Regions from separate parts of the Variovorax sp. 10N432 genome, predicted to be linked through region 2. Evidence: predicted binding sites of a transcription regulator. Region 2 holds the regulator's gene; the other holds the start of a gene.
The links. Region 2 encodes NrdR, which represses ribonucleotide reductase genes. Its sites were predicted from a motif close to CACNANATNTNGTG; they were not measured.
Positions count from the first base shown of each region.

Region 1 (7,461 bases), on a different contig from region 2:
TTGCTTTCGGTGATGCGGGCCTGGCCGCTGACCTGTTTGACGAGGCGGGAGAATTTTTCTGTGAGGGCGCTGGCCATGATGCTTCCCGCTGGACGGGACCGGTATGAAGACGGGAGCGGCGGCATTCCGCAGAAGGCGAGAAGCTAAACTCCAGCCGATGATTTTAGCGATCCCCTCCCCGCTCGGCGTGGCACTGGGCATCGCCACCGCCGCCGCCTATGGCGTCACCGCCGCCGCCGCCTCCCGCCTCAGCCGCTCCTCGACCCAGTGGCTGCTGGCGCTGGCCTGGCTGCTGCACGGCCTGACGCTGGCCACCGGGCTGGCCGGCGGCACGCCGCGCTTCGGCTTCGCGCCGGCGATTTCGGTGACGGCCTGGCTGGTGTTGACGGTCTACGCCATCGAAAGCAGCCTCTATCCCCAGCTCAAGGTGCGCCGCGCGCTGGCGGTGCTGGGCGCGGTCGCGGTGATGCTGGCCGTGCTGTTGCCCGGCACGCCGCTGCATGTCTCGGCCTCGCCGTGGCTGCCGCTGCACCTGGCGCTGGGCATCGCTTCCTACGGCCTGTTCGGCGCCGCCGTGGTCCACGCCTGGCTCATGACGCGGGCCGAAAAGCAGATCCGGCTGGCGGCCGAACCGCAGGGCGGCGTCCCGCTGCTGACGATGGAACGGCTCACCTTCCGCTTCGTGACCGCGGGCTTCGTGCTGCTGTCGGCCACGCTGCTGGCCGGCCTGCTGTTCAGCGAGACGCTGTACGGGGGCGCGGTGCGCGGCTGGAAGTGGGACCACAAGACCGTCTTCTCGGTGCTGGCCTGGCTCACGTTCGCGATCCTCCTGACCGGCCGCGCCCGCTTCGGCTGGCGCGGACGCACCGCGCGGCGGGTCCTGTACGCGGGCTCGGCGCTGCTGCTGCTGGCCTACGTGGGCTCGCGCTTCGTGCTCGAAGTCGTTCTTTCTCGCGCCATCTCATGAAATACCTGCTCGTCTTCGCGGTGGTCTTCATCGCGGTCTGGCTCTGGCGCAAGAATCGGCGCGAAGAGATGCAATCGCGCCCGCCGCCGCAAAAACCCCCCGCCGTCGGCGCGCCGCAGGCCATGGTCCGCTGCGCCCACTGCGGCCTCCACCTGCCCGCCGCCGACGCGATCGCCGGCCCCGACGGCGCCGTCTTCTGCAGCGTCGCCCACCGCCAGGCCGCGAGCCGATGAAACAGCCCGCGCCGCGTCTGCCATGACCGCGCTCCTGCGTGCCCGGGGCGAGCCGGCGACCGACTGGAGTTCGCTCGAACACTTCGACGGCCAGAGCACCGCGCTGAAGCGCCTGTGGCGTGGCTTCGTGGCCGCGCGCTGCTTCGTGGCGATGGTGCTGCTGCTGCTCCAGGCGCTGGCCTTCGTGCTCGGACAGGCGACCCAATCGGCCACCGTCGCCCTGTGCGCCGGCTATCTGGTCGCCACCCTGCTGGCCGCGCGCTATGCGCCGGTGCAGCAGATCCGCAGCCTGGGCCGGACCTGGATCGCGACCATCGGCATCGACCTCGTGGTCTTCGCCGCGCTGCAGGTGCTGCAGGTCGGGGGCATCAATTACTCGCCGCTGTTCGCGCTGCCCGTGCTGATGGGGGCCGTGCTGGGCAGCGGCGCCGTCGGTCTCGGCACCACCGCGGCCGCCACCCTGCTGCTGCTGGGCCACGCGACCTGGTACTGGCTCGAACAGCCGGGCGACACCTCGCCGCGCTTCGTGCAGGCGGCGCTGACCGGCACCGGCCTGTTCGTGGTCGCGCTGATCGCCCACGAGATGGCCCGCCGGCTCACGCGCGAGGAAGCGCTGGCCCAGCGCAACCGCAGCGCGGCGCAGATGCACGCGCTGGTCAACGACCTGGTGATCGAGACCCTCAGCGAGGGCGTGCTGGTGCTCGATTCGGAGGGTCAGGTCCATGCCGCCAACCCCGCCGCGGATGCGATCCTGGGCCAGGGCCTGGCCCAGATGGAGCTGCCGTTCAAGCTCGACGCCCACCCGGCCTGGGTCGCGCTGGCGGCGCTGGCGCGCCAGACCTTTGCCCGGCGCAGCCCGCAGTCGAAAGAGATCCCGGTCGCCCAGGCCCAGGGCGCGGCGCGCGAGGTGCGGGTGCGCACCCGGCTGACCCGCTCGCCGGACCCGAACTCGGAGAGCCTGTGCGTGATGTTCCTGCAGGACCTGCGCGAGCTCGAGGCCCGCATCCGGACCGAGAAGCTGGCCGCCATGGGCCGCATGTCGGCCGCCGTGGCGCACGAGATCCGCAATCCGCTGGCCGCGATCACCCAGGCCAGCGCCCTGCTGGCCGAGGACCTGGTCGACCCGGCGCACCGCCAGCTGACCACCATGGTGCAGCAGAACGCCCAGCGCCTGTCGCGCATCGTCGACGACGTGCTCGACGTCGCCCGGGCCCGGCAGCAGCGCGTGCTGCCGCTGGGCGAGCAGGTGGCGCTCGACGCCACCGTGCGCACGCTGGCCGAGGAGTGGGTGCTGCATTCGCAGCGCCAGGGCGTGCTGCTGGTGCTCGACGCGCCGGGCCGCGACGTCCGCTTCGACATCGAGCACCTGCGCCGCATCCTCGTGAACCTGCTCGACAACGCGGCGCGCTACGCCGGCGATCGCGACGGCTCGATCCAGGTGGCGACCCGGCTCAACCCCGCCGGCCGGGCCACGCTGCAGATCTGGAGCGACGGCGCGCCGCTCGAGCCGGCGGTGCAGCGGCATCTGTTCGAGCCCTTCTTCTCGTCCGAGAGCCGCTCGAGCGGCCTGGGCCTGTTCCTCTGCCGCGAGCTGTGCGAGCGGCACGGCGCCACCATCGGCTACGAACGCCGCGCACTGTCCGCGGCCGGGCCCGAAGGCAACGAGTTCTTCGTTTCGTTTGCCGACGCCGAGACCCGGCTGACACAATAGCCGCGTGAGCACCCCCCATCCGTCCACGCCGCGCCCCGCCCAGATCCTGGTCGTCGACGACGAACCCGACCTGCGCACGCTCTATGAACTCACGCTGCTGCGCGAGGGCTACCGGGTCGAAGCCGCCGGCAGCGTGGCCGAGGCTTCCCAGCACCTCGACGCCGGCCGCTTCGACGCCGTGATCACCGACATGCGGCTGCCCGACGGGCTCGGCATGGAGATCCTGCAGCGCATCCAGCAAGACCAGCGCGGCGAGCGCTGCGTCGTCATGACCGCCTACGGCTCGGCCGAGAACGCGGTCGAGGCCCTCAAGGCCGGCGCCTTCGACTACCTCACCAAGCCGGTCGACCTGAAGCAGTTCCGGGCCGTGGTGGCTTCCGCGGTGCAGGCCACCGCGCAGCTGGCCGGTGCGCGGGCGGCCCGGCCAGTCGACGACCGGGTCGACGACGGCGCCAAGATCGCCAGCGCGGTCGGCAGCGGCGGCGCCGCCGCACTCGAGCGGCTGGTCGGCGACTCCGAGCCGATGCGCATCGTCAAGGCCCGCATCGCCAAGGTGGCGCGCGGCATGGCGCCGGTACTCGTGCGCGGCGAATCCGGCACCGGCAAGGAACTGGTCGCCCGCGCCGTCCATGCCTGCAGCCAGCGCAGCGACGGTCCCTTCGTCGCGGTCAACTGCGGCGCCATTCCCGAGAACCTGCTCGAAGCCGAGTTCTTCGGCGCCCGCAAGGGCTCCTACACGGGCTCCGCACAAGACCGCGATGGCTATTTCCAGGCTGCGCGCGGCGGCACGCTGTTCCTCGACGAGATCGGCGACCTGCCGCTGGCCATGCAGTCCAAGCTGCTGCGCGCGATCCAGGAACGCAGCGTGCGGCCGATCGGCTCGACCCAGGAGGACGCGGTCGACGTCCGCATCGTGAGCGCCACCCACAAGGACCTTCAGGCCGAGGTCCAGGCCAGCCGGTTCCGGCAAGACCTGTTCTATCGCCTCAACGTGATCGAGATCGCGGTGCCCGCGCTGCGCGAGCGCCGCGGCGACCTGCCGGCGCTGTGCAAGGCCCTGCTGGCGCGGATCGCGCGCGATGCCGGCATGCCGGTGCCGACCTTGTCGGCCGAGGTGCTGCAGCTGCTCGCCGAGCATCCGCTGCACGGCAACGTGCGCGAACTCGAAAACCTGCTGCACCGGGCCGTGGCCTTGAGCGACGGCGACATGCTGCACCTCGACTTCGTCGACAGCACCTTGCAGCCGAGCGAGCTGCCGCTGCGCGAGCCGGCCGCGCCGATCTACGCCGCGGCCGCCATCGCGTCGCCCCCGAAGGGCGGCGCCGCCGAGGTGCCGAACGACCTGCAGGGCTACCTCGACCAGCAGGAGCGCGAGATCCTGATCCGCGCGCTGCAAGAAACCGGCTTCAACCGCACCGCCGCGGCGGCCCGGCTGGGCCTGAGCCTGCGGCAGATCCGCTACCGGATCGCGCGCCTCGGCATCGCGACGCCAAACGGCGACGGCGCCGATGAATGAGCCCCCACGCTCCCCCACTGCGTGTGGGTCGCTGCCCCCCGAGGGGGCCGCAGGCCGCCTTGGGGCGGCCCGGCGCCAGCCTGAATCGCCCCCACGCTCCCCCACTGCGTGTGGGTCGCTGCCCCCCGAGGGGGCCGCAGGCCGCCTTGGGGCGGCCCGGCGCCAGCCTGAATCGCCCCCACGCTCCCCCACTGCGTGTGGGTCGCTGCCCCCCGATGGGGCCGCAGGCCGCCTTGGGGCGGCCCGGCGCCAGCCTGAGCCCCCGCTCTGCGCCACGGGTCTCTGGCACGACGGCTGGTATCGCTTCGCGCGCCCGCTGTGCTCGCCCAACTTCGGACCGCGGCCGGCCGGCGCCGAGATCGACCTGATCGTGCTGCATTCGATCAGCCTGCCGCCGGGGCAGTACGGCGGCGACCAGGTCCAGCAGCTGTTCACCAATCGCCTCGACTGGGATGCGCATCCCTACTTCGGCAGCATCCGCGGCCTCGAGGTCTCGGCGCACTTCTATGTGCGGCGCAATGGCGAGCTCTGGCAGTTCGTGAGCTGCGACGACCGCGCCTGGCATGCCGGTGCGTCGTCCTGGCGCGGCCGCGCGAACTGCAACGACGATTCGATCGGCATCGAGCTCGAAGGCATCGAGGGCGGGCCCTTCGAAAATGCCCAGTACGAGACCCTGGCCAGTCTCTGCCCGGCGATTGCGCAGCGCCATGCGATCCGCTTCATCGCCGGCCACCAGCACATCGCACCCGGCCGCAAGGAAGACCCGGGCGCCGGCTTCGACTGGCGCCTGCTGCGCGAGCAGCTCGGCTGGGACGGCGCGATGTTTCCCCCGGACACCATCAGCCGCTAGTTTTTTTCAATCGCCGGACGGCTCGCGATGCGTCCGCACGACGGCTTGCCCAGAGCGGCCCAAGTGCAGCAACCATGCGGTTTCCAAGCCCAAAAACGGCCGCAACGCCCGTCGGGCATGGGCTGCGCTACCGTCGATCAACGGACACGGGGCACAAGCGCATTCCAGCCCCGCCATGCACCTAAAAACATTTTTTAACATTTATGGAAAACACTACATCTAGTGGGTTGTAGACCCACCAGACCCTAGATATAGTGTGTCCTGCCCGGCGCCCGACGCCCACACCCATGGCCGCCCTGGCACCGCCGCCCCAACAAGAATTGCCAACCGAGGTTTCGCATGCAAACTGCCCTGAGCACCCCCTCCGCCCCCCATTCCTCCTCGACGCCGCTCCAGCAGCGCGATGTCGCCGGCTCACCCGCCAGCAACGCGCTGGCCCACTACCAGATCATCCGCCGCAACGGCGCGGTGGTGCCCTTCGAGCCCAACAAGATCGCGATAGCGATGATGAAGGCCTTCCTCGCCGTACACGGCACCCAGGGCGCGGCATCGGCCAGCGTGCGCGAGACGGTCGACACCCTGACCCAGGCCGTGGTGCGCGCAATGGTGCGCTCGCGTCCCGGCGGCGGCACCTTCCACATCGAAGACGTGCAGGACCAGGTCGAACTCGGCCTGATGCGCGGCGGCCACCACGAAATCGCACGCGCCTACGTGCTGTACCGCGAGCGCCGCTCCCAGGAGCGCAGCAAGCAGGGCGAACAAGAAGCCCCGATCGCGGTCTCCACGCTGCACGTGCTGGACCGCGGCGAACGCGTCGCGCTCGACCTCAACGAGCTCAAGGGCCTGATCGAATCCGCCTGCACCGACCTCGGCGAGAGCATCACGGCCGGCCCGATCGTGGCCGAGACCATGCGCAACCTGTATGACGGCGTGCCGCTCGACGAGGTCTACAAGGCCTCGATCCTGGCCGCCCGCACGCTGATCGAGAAAGACCCCGACTACACCTTCGCCACCGCCCGCCTGCTGCTGCACACGATCTTCAAGGAAGTGATCGGCCGCGAAGTGCCGCTGGGCGAACGGGCCCAGGCCTACGCCGACTACTTCCCGCACTTCATCAAGAAGGGCGTCGACAACGAGCTGCTCGACGAGAAGCTGCTGCAGTTCGACCTGGCCCGCCTGGGCGCGGCGCTCAAGCCCGAGCGCGACCTGCAGTTCGACTACCTCGGCCTGCAGACCCTGTACGACCGCTACTTCCTGCACGTGCGCAAGTCGCGCATCGAGCTGCCGCAAGCCTTCTTCATGCGCGTCGCGATGGGCCTGTCGCTCAACGAGATCGACCGCGAAGCCCGCGCCATCGAGTTCTATGAGGTGATGTCGTCCTTCGACTTCATCTCGAGCACCCCGACCCTGTTCAACAGCGGCACTCTGCGCTCGCAGCTGTCGAGCTGCTACCTGACCACCGTGCCCGACGACCTCGACGGCATCTACGAATCCATCAAGGAAAACGCGCTGCTGTCGAAGTTCGCCGGCGGCCTCGGCAACGACTGGACCCGCGTGCGCGCCCTCGGCAGCCACATCAAGGGCACCAACGGCGAATCGCAGGGCGTCGTGCCCTTCCTCAAGGTGGTCAACGACACCGCGGTGGCGGTCAACCAGGGCGGCAAGCGCAAGGGCGCCGTCTGCACCTACCTGGAGACCTGGCACCTCGACATCGAGGAATTCCTCGAGCTGCGCAAGAACACCGGCGACGACCGCCGCCGCACGCACGACATGAACACGGCCAACTGGATCCCCGACCTGTTCATGCGCCGCGTCATGGAAAAGGGCAGCTGGACCCTGTTCTCGCCGTCGAACGTGCCCGACCTGCACGACAAGTTCGGCCTCGACTTCGAGACCGCCTACGTCGCCTACGAAGAAAAGGCTGCCCGCGGCGAGATCACGCCGAGCCGCACGCTGCAGGCCTCGGACCTGTGGCGCAAGATGCTCACGATGCTGTTCGAGACCGGCCATCCCTGGATCACCTTCAAGGACGCCTGCAACGTGCGCTCGCCGCAGCAGCACGCCGGCGTGGTCCATTCGTCGAACCTCTGCACCGAGATCACGCTCAACACCAGCGACACCGAAACCGCGGTCTGCAACCTCGGCTCGGTCAACCTGCTGCAGCACCTGAAGGACGGCAAGGTC
Region 1 covers NZ_JBFTHX010000011.1:83,213-90,673, reverse strand. Annotated here, with positions in the region: gene ffh (signal recognition particle protein) at 1-77, opposite strand, end outside; gene AC1DF3_RS15270 (cytochrome C assembly family protein) at 158-967, shown strand; gene AC1DF3_RS15265 (PP0621 family protein) at 964-1,200, shown strand; gene AC1DF3_RS15260 (two-component system sensor histidine kinase NtrB) at 1,223-2,911, shown strand; gene AC1DF3_RS15255 (sigma-54-dependent transcriptional regulator) at 2,916-4,427, shown strand; gene ampD (1,6-anhydro-N-acetylmuramyl-L-alanine amidase AmpD) at 4,633-5,277, shown strand; gene AC1DF3_RS15245 (ribonucleoside-diphosphate reductase subunit alpha) at 5,617-7,461, shown strand, end outside.
Region 1: a site for NrdR is predicted at 5,489-5,502, ahead of AC1DF3_RS15245 (ribonucleoside-diphosphate reductase subunit alpha). Genes of this name have one in related genera too.

Region 2 (5,947 bases):
AGGCTTTCGACCTCGGCAAGAAAACCAAGCTCGACCCGACCCTGATCCTGGCGATCATGGCGGTCGAGTCCAGCTTCAATCCCTTCGCCCAGAGCCAGGTCGGCGCCCAGGGCCTGATGCAGGTCATGACCCGGGTCCACGGCGAGAAGTACGAAAGCGCCGGCGGAACCCTGACCGCCTTCGACCCGGTGACCAACATGCGCGTCGGCGTCAAGGTGCTGCAGGAATGCATCGCCCGCGCCGGCTCCCTCGAGGGCGGCCTGCGCTACTACGTCGGCGCCGCCAATCTGACCGAGGACGGCGGCTATGCCGGCAAGGTGCTGGCCGAGCACGAGCGGCTGCGCCAGGTGGTCGCCGGCCGCGCGCCGCCCACGACGACGCCGGCGCCGCGCGCCAATCCGGTCCAGGTCGTGGCGCCGCCGGCAGCGGCCAAGCCGGCCCAGCCTGATCCGCAGCAAGTCGCCCTGCTCGGCGATTCCTAGCCCTTCGGGCCGCGCCGGCGCCCGCCGTCGGCTACACTCGGCCGGCACGCGACTGGCGATAGGCGCAACCCTTTTCAGGTGCATTGCGCTGACGTGGACTACCACTGGGAAGCGTGCCGCCCGCGGTTCGTTTGCGGGTGATCAGCCGTTCGCCTGGGCAGCCCTTGTTTGGTTGAAGAACAAGGACCATCGTCTTGAAGGACTGCCATGTACCACCGCAATATCCTGGTCGAACAGACCGATCCTGAAATCTGGGCTGCCATCCAGGCCGAGAACGCCCGCCAGGAGCACCACATCGAGCTGATCGCGAGCGAAAACTACGCCTCGCCGGCCGTCATGGCCGCCCAGGGCTCGCAGCTCACCAACAAGTACGCCGAGGGCTATCCGGGCAAGCGCTATTACGGCGGCTGCGAGCACGTCGACGTGGCCGAGCAGCTGGCCATCGACCGCATCAAGCAGATCTTCGGCGCCGACGCCGCCAACGTGCAGCCGCATTGCGGCGCCTCGGCCAACGAGGCCGTGATGCTGGCCTTCCTGAAGCCCGGCGACACCATCATGGGCATGAGCCTGGCCGAAGGCGGCCACCTGACCCACGGCATGCCCCTCAACATGAGCGGCAAGTGGTTCAATGTCGTGAGCTACGGCCTGAACGCCGACGAAGCCATCGACTACGACGCCATGGAACGCAAGGCGCACGAGCACCTGCCCAAGCTGATCATCGCCGGCGCCTCGGCCTATTCGCTGCGGATCGACTTCGAGCGCTTCGCCAAGGTCGCCAAGGATGTCGGCGCCATCTTCATGGTCGACATCGCCCACTACGCCGGCCTGGTGGCAGCAGGCGTGTACCCGAACCCGGTGCCGCACGCGGACGTCGTCACCTCGACCACCCACAAGAGCCTGCGCGGCCCGCGCGGCGGCATCATCCTGATGAAGTCGCAGCACGAGAAGGCGATCAACAGCGCCATCTTCCCCGGCCTGCAGGGGGGCCCGCTGATGCACGTGATCGCGGCCAAGGCGGTGGCCTTCAAGGAAGCGCTGTCGCCCGAGTTCAAGGCCTACCAGCAGCAAGTCGTGACCAATGCACGGATCGTCGCCGAGACGCTGACCGAGCGCGGCCTGCGCATCGTCAGCGGCCGTACCGAAAGCCACGTGATGCTGGTCGACCTGCGCGCCAAGGGCATCACCGGCAAGGAAGCCGAAGCCGTGCTGGGCGCGGCCCACATGACGATCAACAAGAACGCGATCCCGAACGACCCCGAAAAGCCGATGGTCACCAGCGGCGTGCGCATCGGCACGCCGGCGATGACCACCCGCGGCTTCAAGGACGAGGAAGCGCGCGCCACCGCCAACCTGATCGCCGACGTGCTCGAGAACCCGCGCGACGCAGCGAACATCGATGCGGTGCGGGCCAAGGTGCACGCGCTCACCAGCCGCTTCCCGGTCTACAAATAACCGGCACGACAGCGCATGAAGTGCCCCTTCTGCGGTCATCTGGAGACCCAGGTCATGGAGACCCGGGTCTCGGAAGACGGCGACTTCGTGCGCCGCCGGCGCCAGTGCGGAGGCTGCGACAAGCGCTTCACCACCTACGAGCGGCCGGACGTCAACTTTCCGGTGGTGGTCAAGAAGGACGGCAGCCGGGCCGACTTCGACACCGCCAAGGTGCGGGCCTCGATGATGCTGGCGCTGCGCAAGCGGCCGGTCGGCATCGAACAGATCGACATCGCGCTGCTGCGCATCGAACAAGAGCTGCTGTCCAGCGGCTTGCGGGAGATCGAATCGACCAAGGTCGGCGAACTGGTCATGCGCGAGCTCAAGCGGCTCGACAAGGTGGCCTACGTGCGCTTCGCCTCGGTCTACCGCAGCTTCGAGGACGTGGACGAGTTCAGGCAGTTGCTCAGGGACATCTGAGTTCGCGGCGGGTCAGCTTGCCGGCAACTTCCTCCTGAATCGTCACGGCGGCGCAGCCAGCGACCGCTTGCGCGTGGGAGCGGCCCGGCAGGCGCCTCGACGCCACGGACGGTGCTTTGGCTTCTAGCATCCGGGCCGTCATGCCCACCTCCGCCCCGCTGTCCCGTTTCGCGCCGATGTCCGGCTTCACGCTGGTCGAAGTGCTGGCGGTGCTCGCGATCGTCGCGATCCTGGTCGGGCTCGCAATGCCGGCCTTCGGCCGCACCCTCGAACGCTACCGCCTGCGGGCTGCCGAGGAAGGCCTGCGCGCCGCCCTCTACACGGCGCGCTCGGAGGCCATCCGGCGCGGCGGCGGTGTCACGCTGCGGCGGGCTTCAGGCGGCGGCTGCACACCGGCGAGCGAGCAGGACTGGAGCTGCGGCTGGACGCTGTTCGCCGACACCGACGGCAACGGGCGACACGACCCCGGCGAGGCCTTGATCCAGGCCTGGCCGGCGCCCCGCGGCGTCGAGGCGACGGTCAGCGTGGCCGCCCCTTCGACCTACCTGAACCTCAACCGCTCGGGCCGCTTTCACAACCTGGGCGCCTTTCGCTTCACGCTGAGGCCCGAGCGCAGCAGCGACGACAAGGCCGCGCGCGTCATGTGCATGTCTTCCGCCGGCCGGCTGCAGACCCTTCACGGTACCGACAGATGCTGAACCGCGCCGGCCGCCCGCACCTGCAGCAGGGCATCACACTGCTCGAATCGCTGGTCTCGCTGACCCTGCTGGCCTTAGTCGCCTTCGGCCTGCTCGGCGTGCAGCTTCGCGCCCTGGCCGATGCCCGAACCACCGCTCATCGCGCCCAGGCGATCCGCCTGATCGAGGACCTGGGCGAGCGCATCCGCGCCCACCCCGTCGGAATGAGCCCCTTGCCCGCCGAGGCCACCCAGTGGGAACTGCCGGCGCCGTCGCCAGCCTGCCGCGACACCGCATGCGACGCCGCCACGCTCGCGCGCCGAGACATCCTCAGCTGGAAACAGGCCATTGCGGCCACCCTGCCCCAGGGCCGCGGCATGGCGTTCGAGACGACCGCCGATCCGCCGCCCATGCAGGCGCGGACGCTGGGCGTGATGGTCGCCTGGCGCGCCAGCGCGCATGCGGGGTCCGAAGCGGCGCTCGACGCCCCGTTCGAGGTCGGTCCCCTTGTGGCGGGCGTGCGCTGCCCCGCCGGGCTTCTTTGTCATCTGGCCCATGTCACTCCCTGATCCCCATGCAGGCCCGCGCCGCCGGCAATGCGGCTTGAGCCTGGTCGAACTACTGGCCGGCATGGCGGTCGGCCTGCTCGTGATCGCCACGGCGTTCTCCACGCTGCTGCTGACGCGCAGCGCGGCCGCCAGCATCGGCGACCTGAGCCAGCTGCAGCAGCAGGGCTCGCATGCGCTGCAGGTCATCGGCCAGCATTTGCGCCAGGCGAGCACGCTGGAGCCCTGGCGCGACGAAGCCACTGGGCTTCACACCTTCGGAGCCGAGCCCGCGGGGCCTGACGAAGCCGCGCCTTCCGTCGCCGGCACCGAAGGCGCGGGTGGCCGGCCCGACAGCGTATCGATCGGCTACGCGCGAGGCCGCTGGCCCGCGGGCAGCGGCTCGCCAAGGAACTGGGCCCAATACGACTGCAACGGGACCAATGTCGACAACCAGGAACAGGAGCAGGTCCGCGCCGCCTTTTCGCTCGACGCCAAGGGACAATTGATGTGCCGCGGCATGAAGACCTCGCAGCCCGTGATCGGCAACGTCGCCGATTTCCAGGTCGACTACCGGGTCGACAGCGGCGCCGGCATCCGGCACATGGACGCCAGCGCCGTCCAGGCTGCGAATCTGTGGCCCTCCGTGACGGCGATCGAGATCTGCCTCGACTTGGCGGGCGACGAGCAGGGCCCGGAGGCCACCGGGTCCTACCGCGGCTGCGCCGGCGACGACAGACCGCACAGCGGCCGAACGCACCTGGTCTTTCGCAACCTCTTCCACCTGCGGACCCGGTAGGGCCGACGCATGATCGCCACGCCCATCGCACGATCGCAAGCCGGCTTCTCGCTGCCAGTCGTGATGGTCACGGCCCTGCTGGCCACGCTGCTGGTGCTCACGGCCTCGCGCACGGCGCTGCTGGACGAGGCGGCGACCGGCAACGGGAGCGACTACCAGCGCGCGCTCGAGGGGGCGCAGGCGCTCCTTCGCGAGGCCGAATCCGAGATCCAGCGCGAGGATTCGAGCTTGCCCGCGGCGGCTTCGAAGGACCGGCACGCCTACCCTCGAAGCCGTGCCGAACTGATCGCCCTGCAGGCCCGGCTCGGCACGTCCACCCGTTCGTGCGCCGCAGGCCTTTGCATCCCCGACCGGATTCCGCCGCGCTTCTGGGGCGATCGGGCGGCGCTCGAGGCCATGAAGAAGGTCGCGGTTTCACGGACTCAGGGCTGGTACTGGGTCGAACTGCTGCACTACGACACCTCGGCGGCGACGGCGGGCGGCGAGGCCGAGCGGCTGGCCCCCGATGCAGACCAGCCGTACATCTACCGGGTCACTGCGGTGGGCAGGGGACGCAAGCCAGCGACGCAAGCCGTGATCCAGAGCACGCTGGTGCGCAAGAAGACGAGGTCCTGAGCCATGAGACGGGTACTTGTGAAGCGGGCCTCGGCCCTCGCCACGGCCATCGGGGCCGCCGCCGCGACCGCAGAGGTACTCGACGCGCCACCGGGCTCGCCGCCAACGCAGCGGACCACGGCGCACCTGAGCTCGCTGGCCGCCAGTGCGCGCTCGGACCGCCATGCGGCTGCGCTGTTCGCGGCCGGCTACGACACCGCCGGCTGGACCGGATCGGTCACCGGCTACGCGCTCCGGCACGGCAGACCCACACCGGATGCGCGCGGACTGTGGGGCGATCTGCCCGCGACCGTCGCCACCGAAGCCGAGCCCGCCCGCCCCGCGCGGCCCCGCTCGACCGCCTCCGTCATGGACGCCCACGGCGACGACTGGCCGGCGGCCCGCGTCGTGCTTTCGGCCCGCAGCACCGGCAGCGGCGTGCCGGCCGTCGGCATTCCCTGGGAATGGGCTTCGCTGTCCCCGGCGCAGCAGTCGGCGCTCATGGACCCAGAAGATGGCGCATCGGACCGTGCCGCTGCGGAGGCGAACGCCAAGGACCGACTGGCCTACCTGCGCGGCGACCGCGCCAAGGAGCAAGGCGGCAATCCGGGCGGGCCGCTGCGGCGCCGCACCTCCCGCCATGGCGAGATCGTGAATTCCAGGCTCTGGCACCAGCCGGCGCCGGCCGCGGCGTACTCGGCCGAAGACCACGCCGGCTTCCGCCGCGCCCTCGCCGCGCGCCCGCCGATGCTCTACGTGGGCGCCGGCGACGGCATGCTGCACGGCTTCGACGCCAGCACCGGCGAGGAAAGAATCGCCTACGTCCCCGAAGGCCTGCACGCCCGGCTGGCCCGACTCACCCGTCCGGACTGGCGGCCGGCGCCTTTGGTCGACGGCTCGCCCCTGGTCGGCGACCTGTACCTGGGCGCGCCGGGCACA
Region 2 covers NZ_JBFTHX010000007.1:190,839-196,785, forward strand. Annotated here, with positions in the region: gene AC1DF3_RS11260 (transglycosylase SLT domain-containing protein) at 1-482, shown strand, start outside; ZMP/ZTP riboswitch at 521-648, shown strand; gene glyA (serine hydroxymethyltransferase) at 690-1,934, shown strand; gene nrdR (transcriptional regulator NrdR) at 1,950-2,393, shown strand; gene AC1DF3_RS11275 (GspH/FimT family pseudopilin) at 2,534-3,091, shown strand; gene AC1DF3_RS11280 (type IV pilus modification PilV family protein) at 3,085-3,639, shown strand; gene AC1DF3_RS11285 (prepilin-type N-terminal cleavage/methylation domain-containing protein) at 3,626-4,414, shown strand; gene AC1DF3_RS11290 (pilus assembly PilX family protein) at 4,424-5,029, shown strand; gene AC1DF3_RS11295 (pilus assembly protein) at 5,033-5,947, shown strand, end outside.